DNA from 3 places in the Duganella sp. GW821-FHT07F09 genome. Region 2 is predicted to be linked to each of the others. Evidence: predicted binding sites of a transcription regulator. Region 2 holds the regulator's gene; each other region holds the start of a gene.
The links. Region 2 encodes sigma-54, which starts transcription at its own class of promoters, with help from an activator protein. Its sites were predicted from a motif close to TGGCANGNAANCTGCTTT; they were not measured.

Region 1 (6,056 bases), on a different contig from region 2:
CGCCGATTTCGACACCTTCGATATCGCCAACTTCAACCGCCAGATCGGCGCCAACATGTCCACCCTGGGCTTGCCCAAGGTCGAGGTGCTGGAGGCGATGGCGCGCGATATCAATCCGGAATTGCAGATCACCAGCTTTCCGACCGGCGTGGACGACGTCAACATGCGCCGGTTCTTCAACGGTGTCGACTTGTATGTCGACGGCCTGGACTTCTTCGCCTTCGGCGCGCGCCAGGCCACGTTCGCCGCCTGCGCCAGGCTCGGCATTCCGGCGATCACGGCCGCGCCGCTGGGCATGGGCACGGCCGTGCTCAATTTCCTGCCGGGGGAGATGACGTTCGAAGAATACTTCGGCTGGGGCGACCTGCCCGACGACGAGAAGGCGCTGCGCTTCCTGGTGGGGCTGGCGCCGGCGGGACTGCACGGCCGCTATCTGGTCGATCCGTCCAGCATCAATCTGAAGGAGAAGCGCGGCCCCTCCACCATCATGGGCTGCGAGTTGTGCGCCGGTGCCGCCGCCACAGAGGCGCTCAAGATCATGCTCAACCGCGGCGAGGTATTGGCCGCCCCGCGCGGCTATCAGTACGACGGCTACCGCAACAAGCTGGTGCGCACCTGGCGTCCCGGCGGCCACCGCCACCCGCTGCAACGGCTGGCGATGATGCTGGCCAGGCGGCGCCGTCCCGGAGACGAATCATGAGCAAGATGGAACAACATCTGGATGCCACCCTGGAACAGATACTCGAGCTGGCGCGCTGGGCGCCCAGCGGCGACAACACCCAGCCGTGGCGCTTCGAGATCCTCGACACGCGCCGCCTGATCGTGCACGGCCGCGACACGCGCGACCACTGCGTCTACGACCTGGACGGCCACCCGAGCCAGATCTCGCTGGGCGCGCTGCTGGAAACGATGGCCATCGCCGCCAGCACCTTCGGGCTGGCGATGCTCGCCGCGCGGCGGCCGGAGGCGCCGGAGGCGCGCCCCATGTTCATCGTCGACTTCGTGCCGGCGCCGCAGCGCGAAGGCGATCCGCTGGCCGACGCCATCCTGGCGCGCAGCGTGCAGCGCCGGCCGCTGAGCCGGCGCCCGCTGACGACGGCCGAGAAGACCGCGCTGACCGCCACCCTGCCGCCGGGCTTCCGCGTGACCTGGCTCGAAGGCCGCCAGCGCGTGGCGGCGGCGCGTTTGATGTACCGCAACGCCAAGCTGCGCCTGACGATGCCGGAGGCGCACCAGGTGCACCAGGCCGTCATCGAATGGAACGCCCGCTACAGCGAGGACCGCATGCCCGACCAGGCGCTGGGCGTGGACCCGATGACCGCCAAGCTGATGCGCTGGATCATGCGCGACTGGCGCCGCGTGGAATTCTTCAACACCTGGCTGGCCGGCACGGTGGCGCCGCGCCTGCAGATGGACCTGATCCCCGGCCTGGCCTGCGCCGCCCACTTCGTGCTGACGGCGGAGCGCCGCCCGCAGCGCATCGACGACTACGTCGCGGCGGGCCGGGCCATGCAGCGCTTCTGGCTGACGGCCACCGCGCTGGGACTGCAATTGCAGCCGGAACTGACGCCGCTGATCTTTTCCCGCTATGTGCGCGAGGGCCGGGTGTTTTCCGGCACACAAGGCATGCAGCAGCGCGCGGCCGACCTGTCGCGACAGGGCGAGCTGCTGGTCGGCCAGCAGGTGTGGGAGACGGCCGTGTTCATGGGCCGCATCGGCGCCGGCGAGCCGGCGGCGGCGCGCTCGATCCGCAAGCCGCTGAACGAACTGCTGGTCGGCCCGCCGGCGGGGGGGCGTTGATGCGCGCCATCAAGCCGTTGCAGATCGCCGTCTTCCTGGGCTTGCTGACCGCGATCCTGGCGCTGGGCATCGGCGCCACCGCGCTGCTGCTGGGCGGCCTGCCGCTGGGCGATTTTCGCGGCGTGGCGCTGCTGCTGGCGGCCGTGCTGCTGACCTATCTGGCGGCCTTCGCCGTGTACCGCGGCTTCCTGTTCGTCATGCCGCTGCGCGAGGGCGAGGTGGCGGAAAACTCGCGCCACGAACTGGCGGCCAACGTCAACATCCTGTTCTACCTGCTGCTGTTCAATTCGCTGATCCGCACGCACTTCATCCCGGTGCCGATCGTGCGGCTGATCTACCTGGCGCTGGGCGCCGAGCTGGGCGCCAACACCTACAGCGCCGGCGCCCTGCTCGATCCGCCGCTCACGCGCATCGGCAGCAACACCATCATCGGCCACGACGCGGTGATCTTCGCGCACGTGATCGAGGGCAGCCGGCTGGAACTGAAGGCCGTCGTCATCGGCGACACGGTCACCATCGGCGCCAAGGCGGTGGTGATGGCGGGCGTGCGCATCGGCGACAACGCCATCGTCTCGGCCGGCGCGGTGGTGACCAAGGATACCCACATCGGCGCCGGCGAAATCTGGGGCGGCATTCCGGCGCGCAAAATCAAAGCGGCCTCGGCAGTAAAGGCAAGCGAACTGAGCTAGAGTAATGAACCAGATCAAGCAAGTGCCGGAATTTTTTACGCACTGTTCGATCCGCAACACACAGCGCGGCGCAAGCCCTTGAATCCACAGGCTTCGTCCAGGCTGGCAGGAGTTTTGCTGAAGAGGTGGAGCGACCTTGATTTCCAGGGTCTTCTATTTCTTGGGGAACAGCTATGAACTATTACAAACCCGCCGCCGCCATCCTCGCGGCCGCGCTGGCGACACCGTTCGCCGCGCTCGCCGCCCCGGTGGTCGGCCTCGATCCCACCGGCACCGGCACCTACACCACCTACGCCGACCTGTGGACCAACATCACCGACACCGCCGTGGTCACCGGCTTCGTGCCGGGCGCCATCGTCGGTCCCGGCGGCATCGCGCCATATGTCACCGAACTGCACACGCAGACCGTCATCGGCACCATGAGCAACAGCAACACCGGCGCCATCGTCACGCCGCCCGGCCTCAACACCAGCTTCGAGATGACCAAGGTCGTGCGCTTCGAGGAACTGGTCACCTCGCAAAACGCCACCACCGCCACCTTCGGGCTGGCGCCCAGCCAGTCGGCGGCGATGGACGTCGATCCCACCCGCGCCGGCGTGCAAAACTTCGCCGTGTTCTTCGACCAGATCACGCCCGGCGGCGCCAGCCAGGCCGTGCCCGGCAACGGCGTCGACACGGTGCGCTGCTATGGCACCGGCGTCACCGGCGGCGCCGCCAACGGTTGCGGCGGCGGCGGCGCCGACCCGGACGGCGACGGCGTCATGATCCTGTCGGGCCACCTGGTCTTCAACACCGCCAGCTTCACCGCCAGCGGCGCCGTCGGCACCGGCTCGTTCGACACCCGCTTCATCATCGACTATGTCGACCCCGCCTACCTGGACATCGTCACCGGCTCGGTGTTCCTGGACAAGTTCACCGGCACCACCAACGTGCCGTCGTTCTTTACACCGACCTCGATGTGGGACGGCGCCACGCCCACCACCGTCCCCTTCCTGAAAGTGGACTCCTCGCAGTCCTTCGCCGCCGTGCCGGAGCCGGGCACCGTGGCCATCATCGGGCTGGGCCTGGCCGGGCTGGCACTGAGCAAGCGCCGTAAAATCAACGCTCCTTGCTGATCCATGGTTTGCTGTTGCAACGACAGCGGGCGCTTCCGCTATTTTTCAACGGACCCGGCGCCATGCCCGCGGTCCGTTTTTTTATTGACGGCTTTTTTTACAATAGTTGCAAAAACGTAGTGGCGGCGGCGCGCAAGTGCTTGATTCCTTACGGTTCGCCTTGCTTGGCAAGGGTTTTGCTCTATAGGTCATACGATCCCGATTTCCGGGTTCCGTCAACTCCAGGGAGCACACACATGAACATCCTCAAACCCGCACTGGCCGCCGCCACGATCGCTACCGCGCTGGCCGCGCCGCTCACCGCCAGCGCCGGCCCCACTGTGGGCCTCGATGTCACCGGCAGCGGCGCCTACAGCACCTACGCCGACCTGTGGACCAACGTCACCGACACCGGCCTGGCCACCGGCTTCATCCCCGGCATCACCGTCGGCCCCGGCGCCGGCGCGCCCTACCTGACCGAGCTGCGTTCGCAGATGGTCATCGGCACTATGTCGAACAGCAACATCCCGGCCATCGTCACGCCGGGCGGCCTGAACACCACCTTCGAGATCAGCAAGGTGGTGCGCTTCCAGCAAGTGGTCGATTCGCAGACGCCGACCACCGCCCACTTCACGCTGCCGCCATCGCAGGCGGCCGCGATGGACGTCGATCCGCTGCGCGCCGGCGTGCAAAACATCGCCATCTACTTCGACCAGATCACCGCCGGCCCCGGCAGCAGCCGCGCCGTGCCCGGCAACGGCGCCGGCACCGTGCGCTGCTACGGCACCGGTTCGACCTCGACCGGCTGCGGCACCTCGCCCGGCGACACCGACGGCGACGGCATCATCATCCTGTCGGGCCACCTGGTGTTCAACGACGCCAGCTTCACCGCCAGCGGCGCGATCGGCACCGGCTCGTTCGATTCGCGCTTCATGATCGACTACGTCGATCCGGCCTACCTGGACATCGTCACCGGCTCCATCTTCCAGGACAAGGTCACCGGCACCACCAACGTGCCCTCGTTCTTCACGCCGACGATGATGTGGGACGGCACCACCCCCACCACGGTACCGTTCCTGAAAGTGGACTCGTCGCAAACCTTCGGCGCGCTGGCGGTGCCGGAACCAGGCACCCTGGCCATCATGGGCCTGGGCTTCGCCGGCCTGGCAATGGGCAGCCGCCGGAAGATCAAAACCGAGAGCAAATCCTGACACTGCGGCTGTGTAACTTTGGCGGACCCTGGCGGCGTACCTCGGTCCGTTTTTTTTCGCCCGGATTTTATTGGGTCACAACGGCAACAGCTTGAGCAGCAGTCCCGACAGCCGGGCGCCGGCGTCGTAACGGACGAACTGCTCGGCCACCTTGCGCGCGGACGCCTTGGCGCCGGGTTGTTCGAGCAAGTCGACGGCGGCGCGGCGCAAGGCGTGCTCGCTCAAGCGGTCCGAGCGCAGCAAGGCGCCGGCGCCGCTGGCCACCACGCCGTGCATGTTCAGGTACTGGTCCAGATTGCCGGCGATGCCCAGCACCGGCACGCAGGCGCTCAAGGCTTGCTGGCTGGTCGGACTGCCGCCGTTGCAGATGACCAGGCTGGAGCGCCGCGCCGCCTCGATGCCCGGCAGGTAGGCGGCCACGTAGGCGTTGGGCGGGACCGGCCCCATCCCCCCCATCGCGCCCAGGGCCACGTTGCCGGCGGTCGCGGCGATCACGCTCACCGGCAACGGCGCCAACGCCTGCAACACCCGCGGCAGCAAGGCGCCCTGTCCCGAGCTGCCCAGTGTCACATAGACGATAGGCCGACCCGCCGGCAAGGCGTGCCACCAGTGCGGCAACTCGGTGGGTGGCGACCACGTCACCGGTCCCAGATAACAATGTGTGGAAGGCAAATTCGTCGCCGGAAACATCTCGGGGACGTCGGCGTACAACACATGGTCGGCATCGGTGTAGACGCGGCGCAGATCGTGGCCCAGCGGCGGCAAACCATGCGCACGCCGCACCTGGTTGAGCGGCACGCTGTGCAAGGCGAACGCCAGCGGACGCGCCAGCTTGAACAGGCGATCGGCGATAGCGATCGGCAACACGCGCGACAGGCCGATCGCCGGCACGCTGTAATGTTGTCGCACGTGGGGGCTCCAGTAGGCGTTGATCACGCCCAAATAAGGCACCCCGGCCAGCCGCGCGCTGATCGACAGCGACAGCCGGAAATCGCCGACCACCACATCCGGCCGCAGCTGCTTCAGCACGCGCAGGTCGTCTTCGACATAACGGCGCAGGGTCGCCGCGTCGTACACCGGCTTGCCGGCGGCCAACGCGGCCAGGAAGCGCGCGCTGGAAATGCTGGTGATGCCCCAGCTGCGCACGTTGCTTCCCTTGAAGAACATTTCATAACCGGGCGCGCAGGCGAGGTGGACGTCGTAGCGTGCGCGATCGAGCGTCGCCGCCAGCGCCAGCGGGCGCCCCACGTGCGCCAACGTCA
Region 2 (6,056 bases):
ACAAGCCGTTCCTCAACAGCCTGTCGGGCCAGCAGCCGCCGATGACGATCCACGCCGACACCGCGCGGGTCGACCAGAACAACACGCGTGTCACGCTCAACGGCAACGTCGACGTGGTGCGGCCGGCCTCGCCGAAGGCCGAGGCGATGCACCTGCAGACCAGCACCCTGACGGTGTTCCCGGACGAGGAACGGATGGAAACCAAGGCGCCGGTGCAGATGAAGCTGGGTAACATGACCTCCAGCGGCACCGGCATGAAAACCAATAACGCGACGCGCCAGTTGCAGCTGGGCGGACGCGGAACGATCACGATGCCGCCGAAGGCGCCGCGCTAATACAAGAGACACAGATATGAAGGATACGATGATGAAAAAACTGATACTGTCGGCCGCGCTGCTGCTGGCCGCCATGGGCGCGGCCCACGCCGAAAAAGCCGACTCCAACAAGCCGACCGAGATTTCCTTCGACAACCTCGACGCCGACGACGTCAAGCAGATCAAGACCTTCACCGGCAACGTCGTGCTGACCCGCGGCACTTTGCTGATGAAGTCGCCGAAGGCGGTCGTCACCGAAGACCCGGAAGGCTACTCCTTCGTGGTGTTGACGGCCGGCGGTGGTACCCAGGCGACGTTCCGCCAAAAGCTCGACGGCGCCGGCGACCAGTGGGTCGAGGGCCGCGCCGACCGCATCGAGTACGACAGCAAGACCGAGCTGGTCAAGCTGTTCTCGAAGGCGCAGATCAAGAAGCTGGAAGGCAGCAAAACCGCCAGCCAGGTCGACGGCGAGTTCATCTCGTATGACAGCCGGCGCGAATTCTTCGCCGTGAAGAACACCCCGACCGGCGAAAGCAAGCCGGGCGCCGGCCGCAGCACGATGGTGATCCAGCCGTCGGTCAAGCAGGCGCCCGCGCCCGCACCGGCGACCAACCCAGCGGCGGGGAAATAAGCATGGAGCCAACATGCGGTAGCACCCTGATCGTGCGCGGCCTGCAAAAGACCTACGGCAAGCGCCAGGTCGTGCATGACGTGTCGCTGCAGGTCGAATGCGGCGAAGTGGTCGGCCTTCTCGGCCCCAACGGCGCCGGCAAGACCACCTCGTTCTACATGATCGTCGGCCTGGTGCCGTCGGACGCCGGCACCATCGACATCAGCGGCGTCGACATCTCCTCGCTGCCGATCCACCGCCGCGCCTCGCTCGGCCTGTCCTACCTGCCACAGGAGGCTTCGGTGTTCCGCAAGCTGACCGTGGAAGAGAATATCCGCGCCGTCCTCGAAATCCAGAAAGTGGACGGCAAGCCTTTATCCAAGGCTGCCATTGATGAACGGCTCAATACCCTGCTGGCCGATCTGCAAATCGAAAAGCTGCGCGAAAACCAGGCGCTGTCGCTGTCCGGCGGCGAACGCCGCCGCGTGGAGATCGCCCGCGCGCTGGCCACCAACCCGCGCTTCGTGCTGCTCGACGAACCTTTCGCCGGGGTCGACCCGATTGCCGTCATTGAGATCCAGCGCATCGTGCGCTTCCTCAAGGAACGCAATATCGGCGTCCTCATTACCGATCACAATGTGCGCGAGACGCTGGGCATCTGCGACCGCGCATATATCATCAACCAGGGCTCGGTGCTGGCTTCGGGCCGGCCGGACGACATCATCGCCGACGAGTCGGTGCGCCGCGTGTACCTGGGTGAACACTTCAGAATGTAATCGCGCCCCATGAAACAGTCATTGCAACTGCGCACGTCGCAGCACCTCGCGCTGACACCCCAGCTGCAGCAGTCGATCCGTCTGCTGCAGCTGTCCACGCTGGAGCTGCACCAGGAGCTCGAGCAACTGCTCACCGATAACCCTTTGCTCGAGCGCCTGGACGACCCGCTCGACCGTTCGCTGCGGCTGCTGTCCGACGGCGCCATCAGCCAGCAGGCGCCGTCCGGCGAGGCCCCGTCCGAAGGCCCGCCGAACCAGCAGGACGCGCCGGCGCCCGCCGACGCCGACAACTACGACGGCCCGGCCGCCGATACCGAAAGCACCAGCAGCGAGGCCGATGTCGACTGGAGCGACGCCGGCCGCAGCAAGGCTCCCGACGACGAGGACGCGCGTCCGCAACTGGAGGCCAACCACTGCACCCTGCGCGAGCACCTGATGGAGCAGATGCGCGTGACGGTGCTGGAGATGCGCGACCGCGCGCTGGTCGAGCTGATCATCGACGCGCTCGACGAGAACGGCTACCTGGAGGAGCCGCTGGAGGAGATCCACGCGCGCCTGCCGGAGGAACTGGAAGTCGACATCGACGAACTGCGCACCGCCTTGTCGATGCTGCAAAGCTTCGACCCGATGGGCGTGGGCGCGCGCAACGCCTCCGAATGCCTGGCGCTGCAGATCAAGCGCCTGCCCGGCATCGCGCTGGTGACGCGGCGCATGGCGCTGACCATCGTCGAAAACCATTTGACGTGGTTCGCCCAGCGCGACTTCAACAAGCTGAAAAAAGCGCTGGTGTGCGACGACGAGGACCTGCGCGAGGCGCAGGCCGTCATCCGTCTGTGCAATCCGCATCCGGGGTCGGCGTTCGCCTCGGACGTGTCGGACTACGTGGTGCCGGACGTGATCGTCAAGAAGTCGCGCAGCGGCTGGCAGGTCAGCCTCAACAACGACGTCATGCCGCGCCTGCGGGTCAACGCCATGTACGCCAACCTGCTCAAGCAGGGCAAAGGCGAGGGCCAGATGGGCGCCCAGCTGCAGGAGGCCAAGTGGCTGATCAAGAATATGCGCCAGCGCTTCGACACCATCCTGCGCGTGGCGCAAGCGATAGTAGAAAGACAAAAGAACTTTTTCTCGCACGGCGCCGTTGCCATGCGGCCCCTTGTGCTTCGCGAAATTGCTGATACACTGGGTTTACACGAGAGCACTATTTCTCGGGTGACGACTCAAAAGTACATGCTGACGCCGCACGGCATGTTTGAGTTGAAATATTTCTTTGGTAGCCATGTCGCCACCGAAGCGGGCGGTGAAGCAAGTTCGACGGCGATACGGGCACTCATCGTGCAATTGACAGGAGCTGAAGACCCTAAAAATCCTTTATCCGACAGTAAGATTGCGGACATGCTGGGGGAACAAGGCATGGTGATTGCGCGACGCACTGTTGCCAAATATCGCGAAGCGTTGAAAATCCCTCCCGTCAGTCTCCGCAAGTCTTTGTAGTTACTTGGTCACTGTGCGCCCGGCCGCAATGGGCGCGGCACTGACCGTAAGCGACATTTATCTTTAGGAGCGTGTATGAATCTGACCATCAGTGGACATCATCTCGAAGTGACCGCGGCCATCCGCGAATACGTACAGAACAAACTGGAACGTGTCACTCGTCACTTCGATCAAGTTATTGATATTGCTGTCATTCTGACTGTAGATAACCTTAAAGAGAAATCCAAACGCCAGAAGGCTGAAATCAATCTGCGTCTGTCGGGTAAAACCGTGTACGTGGAAAGCCTGTCGCAAGACCTGTACGCCGCGATCGACACCCTGGTCGACAAGCTTGACCGGCAGGTCATGAAATACAAATCCAAAGTTCAGCAGCACGGCCACGATGCGATCAAGCATCTCCCGGATAGCTACGAACCCGCTGCCGCCGCCCTATAACAACGGCCTCCGGCACCATCCAACAAAGGGCGCAAGGGCGCCCTTTTTTGTGTCCGCTTGTTGTGTCCGCTTTTGTCCCCTTTCGATTCGATGAAAATAATTTATCCCGTTTAGGTGGCGGTAGAATGGGGTTTTTCATCACGGGTTGCGACATCATGAGCGAATTGGTCCACACCAGCATCGTCAACGGCACCGGCTTCATCACGCTGGACCGGCCCAAGGCGTTGAACTCGCTGTCGCTGAAGATGCTGCGCGCGATCACGGCGGCGCTGCTGGCGTGGCGCGACGACTCCGCCGTCGCCGCCGTCGTCATCCGCTCCAGCAGCGAGAAGGCCTTCTGCGCCGGCGGCGATATCCGTTTCTTCTACGAGGCCGGGCGCGCCACGCCGCAGGCCGGCAGCGCGTTGCTCGAGGATTTCTTCACCGAGGAGTATGCGCTCAACCACCTGGTGCACGGCTATCCGAAGCCGTACGTCGCGCTGATGGACGGCGTGGTCATGGGCGGCGGCATGGGCATCGCGCAGAGCGGACCGGACAGCCGGGTGCGCATCGTCACCGGGCGCACGAAGATGGCGATGCCGGAGGTGAACATCGGCCTGTTCCCGGATGTGGGCGGCAGCTATTTCCTGTCGCGCGCGCCGGGCGGGCTGGGGCGCTATCTGGGCGTGACCGGCGTGACGATAGGCGCGGCCGACGCGCTGTATGCCGGCCTGGCCGATCACTATGTGCCGGTGGACGCGCTGGAGCCGCTGTACGCGATACTGGAATCGACCCCGGGCGCGGAACTGGTCGAGGCGATCGCGGCCTTCGCGGAGCCGTTCAAGGGCGCCGCCGGGGCGGGCAGGCTGGAGGCGCGGCGCGGCGATATCGACCGCCACTTCGGCGCCGGATCGGTGCCGGCCATCGTCGCCTCGCTGGAGGCGGACGGCGGCGAGTTCGCGCGCGCCACGGTGGCGATGATGGCGACCCGTTCGCCGTTGATGATGTGCGTCACGCACGAGTTGATCGAGCGCGGCGCGGGGCTGGACATGGCCGCTTGCCTGCGCATGGAGCGCGCGCTGGTGCGGCGCGCGTTCGAGAATGGCGGGGTGATCGAGGGCGTGCGCGCGCTGGTCATCGACAAGGATGGCGCGCCGGCATGGCAGCCGCCGTCGCTGGAGCGGGTGAGCGGGGAGATGGTGCGCGGCTTGTTCGAGCCGGTGTGGCCGGATTATGCGCACCCGCTGCGCCATCTGGCCTAGCGCCCCGCCGGTGTCCCCACCGCGCGCCGCGCGTCGCCGGCCATGTCGGCGCGGGCCGCCATGGAAGCGCGGCCGCCGAAATCACCTGGCATGGCTGACGATCGCGGCGGGAATGTCGTCCAAGGACAAAACACGATCGACCACGCCCAGTTTTACCGCCTCCTTGGGCATCCCGTAGACCACGCAACTGGCCTCGTCCTGGGCCAGCGTTGTTGCGCCCGCATCATGCATTTCCTTGAGGCCGCGGGCGCCGTCGTCGCCCATGCCGGTCATGATGATGCCCATCGCGTTGGCGCCGGCATACTTTGCGGCGGAGCGAAACAGCACGTCCACCGAAGGGCGGTGGCGGCTGACCAGCGGCCCATCGACGATTTCCACCAGATACTGCGCTCCGCTACGTTTGAGCAGCATGTGATGCCCCCCGGGTGCAATCAATGCCCGGCCTGGAACCACCCTGTCGCCACTCCTGGCTTCCAGCACCTCGATTTGACACAGGCCGTCGAGACGCTTGGCAAAGGCTTCGGTGAAGTGTTCCGGCATGTGCTGCACGATAACGATGCCCGGGCAAACCCGCGGCAGCGCGGTCAGCACGAACTCCAGTGCCTGGGTGCCGCCGGTGGACGTGCCAATGGCCACCACGGTTTCGGTGGTCTGGACGAGTGCGTGGCTGCCGGCTGCCAGGATCGCGTCGGCGGAGAGCTTGGGCGCGGGCTTGGGCGCCAGGACCCGTCGGGAGACACCGGCCATGTTGGCGCGCGCCGCAGCCTTGACGACACTCGACAAATCCTCCGAACTGTCCACCAAAAATTGCTTCAGCCCCAACTTGGGCTTGGCAACCACGCTTATCGCGCCGGCGGCGAGGGCCTTCATGGTGGTCGCCGCCCCCTTTTCGGTCAACGTGGAGCAGATCACCACGGGGATGGGGCGCTCCAGCATGAGTTTTTTGAGGAAGCTGATGCCGTCCATGCGCGGCATTTCCACGTCCAGCACAATCACGTCCGGCCAGTTGCGGGACATATGTTCCATAGCAAAAATTGGATCGATGGCGGCGCCGACGACCTCTATGCCGGGGTCCGCGGACAGCACGGCGGACAACACTTGGCGCACCGTGGCCGAGTCGTCGACAATCATTACTTTGATACGGCTCATGCCCAGGGGATACCTCTCAGCCATAGGGTTTGCGGTAAAT
Region 3 (6,056 bases), on a different contig from region 2:
CTGCGGCGCCGACAAGCAACGCTACAGCCAGCAGTTCGGCCGCCGCATCGAGGCGGCGCAGTGGCCGTGCCGCCACCTGCCCGAAACCTTGTTCGCCAACGCCGCGCTGACGGCCGGCCTGGAACGCGGCGAAGGCGGCATGGACCCGGCCTTGCTCAACAACTTCAACCTGCGCTGCGTCGCCGTCGACGACGGCCCGGACGACTGGAAGGCGGTGCTGGAAAAGCGTTTCCGCCTGCTCGCGCCGGACGACGAGGGCGCGCCGTGCCGGCTCGACGGCGTGCTCGATCTGGAGCAGTTCACCCGCATCGTCGTCGACTGCGTCCTCTATTACAACAACCGCCACCCGCTGCGCCACGCCGGCAACGCCACCCCGCGCCAGTTGTGGGACTGGGGCGTGGCCCATCGCGGCGGCAGCCTCAAAACCTATCCCGAGCACCTGATCCGCTGCAGCCTGATGCCGGTGGCGGCGGCGCAGGTCGGCGCCGACGGCATCCGCCTGTTCGAAAGTACTTACACCTGCGCTCGCGCCATCAACGAGCGCTGGTTCGAGCGCGCGCGCCTGCGCGGACACTGGAGCGTCAAGGTCGCCTACGATCCGTCCAACCTGGACATGATCTACCTGCTCGACCCGGCCGCGCCGATGCAGTTCCACGCCTGCCACCTGGACGACGCCTGCGCCGCCCAGCGCCATCTGTCGGCCGAGGAGATCGCCCGCCTGCCGCGCGGGGCGGCGCCCGCGCCGGTGCCGCCGGCACGCAGCGGCGCGCCGGCCCTGGCCAGCTTCGCGGGCTGATTTCCCGCGCGGTCCCCGCCGGCGCGGTCCAGCGTCGTGCATCCTCCAATTCCCTGTTTCGGCGCCTGCCACTTGCTGGTGCGCGGCGTCGCCGCGCGCCGCCGCCGGCCCGCCTTGCGCGCGCGCGCACGCCGCGCCGCGCCGCGAATAAAGTCCGTTTCGCGCAAATAAAGTTTGTCGCCGGCGGCGATTTTTAGGGCGCTGCCGGCGTGCCGTGGGCACCCATGTAAAAACATTGTTCGATGGCGGGAGGCCTTGTGGCATAAGGCTTTCCTCCATCATGAAGCATGTTTGTTTTGGTTGTTCCGCGTGGCACGAGCCTTGCTAGATTGGAACTATGGGTAAGCAAGTCACCCAAGTTATTTCAGGCAGACTGGTGAGGAAACCGATGGAAAGCAAAACAGTAAAACCGTTTAAACCGTTTAGTTCATTTACCCGTAGGGACTTTCTGTACCGGGCCGCCGCCGTCGGCGGCACCGGCCTGCTGTTAAACACCATGAACGCCTGGGGCATGGGCATCGGCTCGACGTCCTCGGCGCCGCCGGTCCTCAGCGGCAGCGGCAAGGGCAAGAAGGTGGTGATCCTCGGCGCCGGCCTGGCCGGACTGACCGCCGCCTACGAGCTGGGCAAGCTCGGTTACCAGTGCCAGATCCTCGAGGCGCGCGCCTTCGCCGGCGGCCGTTGCCAGACCGCCCGCAAGGGCTTCAGCCTGACCGAGTTGGGCGGCGACAAACAGACCTGCGCCTTCGACGAGGGCCAGTACATCAACCACGGCCCGTGGCGCATCCCGCTGCACCACCAGTCGACCCTGCACTACACGCGCCTGTTCGAGGTGCCGCTGGAGGTGATGGTCAACGAGAACGACCACTCCTATGTGTACTCCGAAAACGCCGGCCCCTTCGCCGGCAAGCGCCTGCGCATCAAGGAGGTCAAGGCCGACATGCGCGGCCACGTCGACGAGATGCTGGCCAAGTCGATCAAGAACAACCAGCTCGACGCCGAGCTGACGGCCGACGACAAGCGCCTGCTGCTGGACTATCTGGCGCACGAGGGCCAGCTGGCCGGCGCCGACCTGCAATACAAGGGCCGCACCGGCCGCGGCTTCGCCGTCTATCCGGGCGCCGGCATGGAGCCGGGGCCGGGCAAGCAGTCCGACCCGCTGGGCTTCAAGGACCTGCTGGCGTCCAAGCTGGGCAACGTCTACAGCGCCGTGCAGGACTTCCCGATGCAGGCGACCATGTTCCAGCCGGTCGGCGGCATGGACGCGATTCCGAAGGCGTTCGAAAAGCGCGTCGGCAAGACCATCCGCTACCGCGCCGAGGTGCAGACCATCCGCCAGAACGACAAAGGCGTGACCGTCGCCTTCAAGGACACCGCCACCGGCAAGGCCTCCAGCGTGACGGCCGACTACTGCCTGTGCACCATCCCGCTGTCGGTGCTGCGCCAGATCGACACCGATTTCTCCGACACGTTCAAGAAGGCCGTCGCCACGGTGGCCTACGCGCCGGTCGGCAAGATCGGCCTGCAGATGAAGCGCCGCTTCTGGGAGGAGGATGACCATATCTACGGCGGCCACGTGCTCACCGACATCAAGGGCATCAACACCATCTCGATGCCGTCGTACGGCTGGCAGAAAAAGAAGGGCGTGCTGCTCGGCTACTACCAGTACCAGACGGCCGCCATCGAGGTCAGCGCGCTGACGCCCACCGAGCGCGCCGAATTCGCCGTCGCCGCCGGCCAGAAGATCTTCCCGCAGTACCGCGACGAATACGAGAACGCGTTCTCGGTTGCGTGGCATCGCGTGCAGTACAACCTGGGCGGCTGGGCCGAGTGGACCGAGAAGACCCGCGCCGCCGCCTATCCGACCCTGCTCGAGGGCGAGGGCAGGATCATGCTCGCCGGCGAGCACCTGAGCTACCTGACCGGCTGGCAGGCCGGCGCCATCGAATCGGCCTGGCAGCAGATCGCCAAGATCCACGCGAGGGCCAGCGCATGAGGGACACGTTATTGAAGGCCGCGATGGTGATCGTGGCGGGCTTCGCGGCCGCCGCCAGCGCGCCGTCGCGGGCGCAGACCACGGCGCCGGACGGCAAGGCGCTGTTCCTGAAAAACTGCGCGGCCTGCCACCAGGCCAGCGGCAAGGGCATACCCGGCGCGTTCCCGCCGCTGGCCGGCAGCAAGTTCGTCACCGGCGACCACGCCGAGGTGGCCACGGTGCTGCTCAAGGGCCGGGGCGGCATGCCCGACTTCAGCGAGACCATCAGCGACGCCGACATGGCCGCCATCCTGACCTACGTGCGCGCCAGCTGGGGCAACAAGGCCGACGCGCTGACCGAGGCCGAGGTGCTCAAGCTGCGCGATGCGCTCGGCGTGGCCCAATTCGGCGCCGCCGTAATGTCGAACAAACACTGATTACAACCAAAGGAAGACGAGACCATGACCAAAGCATCGACGAACGCATTGACCAAATCCATCGCCGCACTGTTGATCCCCGCCGCCATCGGCCTGATGTCGGCATCGCCGGCGATGGCCGCCGCCAAGGCCAAGGTGGAGGAGAAGGCCGACATCGTCCGCCACAAGATTCCGAACTCCGACTTCCCGATCGCGCTGGCGGTGACGATCCCGCCGACGGCCACCATCCACTTCATCAGCGGCCAGGTGCCCGCAGTGATCGACAAGACCGCCGCGCCGGATTCGCTGGCCGCCTTCGGCGACACCAAGGCGCAGACCGAGACGGTGCTCAAGAAGATCAAGGAGATCCTCGAGGGCATGAAGCTGGAGATGTCCGACGTCGTCAAGATGCAGGTGTTCCTGGTCGGCGATCCGGCCAAGGGCGGCAAGGGCGACACCAAGGGCTTCATGGAAGCCTACACCCAGTACTTCGGCGGCGCCCAGCCCAACCTGCCGGCGCGCGCCGTGGTGCAGGTGGCCGGCTTGAGCAACCCGGGCTGGCTGGTCGAGATCGAGGTGGTGGCCGCGAAAAAATAAGCGGTATCGGAATTAGATTCGGGTTCGGGTTCAGGTCTTACTTTTCTAATTATTCAAATGGGGATTTAAAATATGCATAAGGCCACACTGAAGATCGGCGTCGCAGCCGTGTTGTCCACCCTGGCGATCGGCGCCGCGTATGCGGCCAATCCTGCCGATGCCGCCGTCGACGCCGCCGTCGAAGCGGCGGCCGCGCCGGCCGACGCCGCGTCGGCCGGTTCGGTGATCGTCACCGGCACCCGCTCGAGCGGCATGAAGGCCGAGAACAGCGCCTCGCCGATCCAGGTGCTCGACTCGGCCTCGCTGATGCGCACCGGCCAGCCGGACCTGATCCAGGCGCTGGCGCAGAACCTGCCGTCGTTCACCGCCCAGGCCTTCGGCGGCGACACCGCCAACCTGACCCTGTCGGCCCGCCTGCGCGGCCTGAGCCCGAACAACACGCTGGTGCTGATCAACGGCAAGCGCCGCCACGGCACCGCCAATCTGGCCGTGCTGGGCGGCCCGTACCAGGGCGGCGCGGCGGCCGACCTGAACTTCATCCCGGTGTCGGCCATCGACCATATCGAGGTGCTGCAGGACGGCGCGGCCGCCCAATACGGCTCCGACGCCATCGCCGGCGTGATCAACATCATCCTCAAATCGAACGACCATGGCGGCACCGCCTCGGCCACCGGCGGCGGCTATTGGGACGGCGGCGGCAAGACCGTCGGCGGCTCGGCCAACATCGGCTTCGAACCGTTCAAGGACGCCTTCCTGAGCGTGACGGCGGAATCCAAATACCACGACTACAGCGACCGTGGCGGCATCGACCCGCGCCTGCTCGATGCCGGCAACATCGCCGCCGCGCCGGGCATGACGTCGATCCCCGGCTACCCGTACCTGAACAAGATCCAGGGCGACGCCCAGTACCACCTGCAGGTGTTGGCGGCCAACTTCGGCTGGGACGTCACCAAGGACGTCCAGATCTACAGCATCGCCACCTACGGCGAGAAGGTCGCGCGCGCCTACGAGAACTACCGCCTGCCGACCCGCATTCCGAAGATGTACCCGCAGGGCTTCTCGCCGAAAGAGAAGATCAACCAGAAGGACTTCGGCTGGACCGGCGGCGTCAAGGGCAAGCTGGCCGAGTGGAACCTGGACCTGAGCACCACCTACGGGCGCGACAAGTCCGAGATCGGCGTCGAGGATTCGGCCAACGCCTCGCTGTTCAACGACACCGGCTACTCGCCGACCACGTTCAAGGCCGGCGCCTTCATCGCCAGCCAGCTCACCACCACGCTCGAGTCGAGCCGCGAATTCGACGTCGGCTGGAGCAAGCCGCTCACCTTCGCCGCCGGCGTCGAGCACCGCATCGACAAGTACGAGATCCAGGCCGGCGACGCGGCCTCGCGCTACAAGGAGGGCTCGCAGTCGTATCCAGGCTTCTCGCTGACCGACGCCGGCCGCCACCGCCGCACCAACAAGGCCGCCTATATCGACATCGCCGGCAATCCGATCAAGGACCTGACGGTCGACCTGGCGGGGCGCTACGAGCACTTCTCCGACTTCGGCAGCGCCAGGGTCGGCAAGCTGACCTCGCGCTATGACCTGACGCCGGCGGCGGCCGTGCGCGGCACCTTCAGTAACGGCTTCCGCGCGCCGACCTTGGCCGAATCGTACTACTCGGCCACCAATGTCGGCCCGACCAGCGCCTTCGTGCAGCTGGCGCCCAACTCGCCGGGCGCGCGCCTGGTCGGCGTCGACGGCCTCAAACCGGAAGCGTCCACCAACCTCAGTCTGGGTATGGTGCTCAACCCGGCCAGCAATCTGAATATCACGTTCGACGTCTACCAGATCAAGATCCGCGACCGCATCGTCGGTTCGGGCGCCTTGTACGGTTCCGGCGGCGCGGTCAACTCGCCGGCCGTGACGGCGGCGATTCTGGCCAACGGCAATGTCCTGGATAGTACCGTCAGCCAGACCGGCATCAACATCTTCTCGAACGCGGTCAACACCCGCAGCCGGGGACTGGAGTTCGTCACCACGTTGAACGAGAACTACGGCGCCTACGGCCGTGTTGACTGGTCGATCGCGGCCAATTACAACAAGGTCGAAGTCACCAAGATCAACCAGGCGCCGACGCAGCTGCTGCCGCAAACCTTGCTCGACAAGACCGCCATCTCCAACCTGGAGACGGCCTCGCCGAAGATGCGCGTGAACCTGGGCGCGCTGTGGAAGATCGGCGACTGGACCATCAACCTGCGCGAGGCGATCTACGGCAAGTCGAACGACT

Region 1: the regulator sigma-54 is predicted to act here: its motif matches at 2,593-2,610, upstream of AC07P1_RS18635 (PEP-CTERM sorting domain-containing protein).
Region 3: the regulator sigma-54 is predicted to act here: its motif matches at 1,107-1,124, upstream of AC07P1_RS26210 (flavin monoamine oxidase family protein).

What each region holds. Positions count from the first base shown of each region.
Region 1 covers NZ_JBWKQJ010000006.1:445,227-451,282, forward strand. Annotated here, with positions in the region: gene AC07P1_RS18620 (ThiF family adenylyltransferase) at 1-700, shown strand, start outside; gene AC07P1_RS18625 (nitroreductase family protein) at 697-1,800, shown strand; gene AC07P1_RS18630 (acyltransferase) at 1,800-2,489, shown strand; gene AC07P1_RS18635 (PEP-CTERM sorting domain-containing protein) at 2,663-3,604, shown strand; gene AC07P1_RS18640 (PEP-CTERM sorting domain-containing protein) at 3,841-4,794, shown strand; gene AC07P1_RS18645 (glycosyltransferase) at 4,870-6,056, opposite strand, start outside.
Region 2 covers NZ_JBWKQJ010000016.1:89,526-95,581, forward strand. Annotated here, with positions in the region: gene lptC (LPS export ABC transporter periplasmic protein LptC) at 1-335, shown strand, start outside; gene lptA (lipopolysaccharide transport periplasmic protein LptA) at 367-945, shown strand; gene lptB (LPS export ABC transporter ATP-binding protein) at 948-1,700, shown strand; gene AC07P1_RS30475 (RNA polymerase factor sigma-54) at 1,710-3,191, shown strand; gene hpf (ribosome hibernation-promoting factor, HPF/YfiA family) at 3,267-3,626, shown strand; gene AC07P1_RS30485 (enoyl-CoA hydratase/isomerase family protein) at 3,782-4,867, shown strand; gene AC07P1_RS30490 (protein-glutamate methylesterase/protein-glutamine glutaminase) at 4,949-6,016, opposite strand; gene AC07P1_RS30495 (CheR family methyltransferase) at 6,033-6,056, opposite strand, start outside.
Region 3 covers NZ_JBWKQJ010000011.1:129,842-135,897, forward strand. Annotated here, with positions in the region: gene AC07P1_RS26205 (TnsB C-terminal domain-containing protein) at 1-796, shown strand, start outside; gene AC07P1_RS26210 (flavin monoamine oxidase family protein) at 1,185-2,792, shown strand; gene AC07P1_RS26215 (c-type cytochrome) at 2,789-3,208, shown strand; gene AC07P1_RS26220 (RidA family protein) at 3,233-3,784, shown strand; gene AC07P1_RS26225 (TonB-dependent receptor plug domain-containing protein) at 3,857-6,056, shown strand, end outside.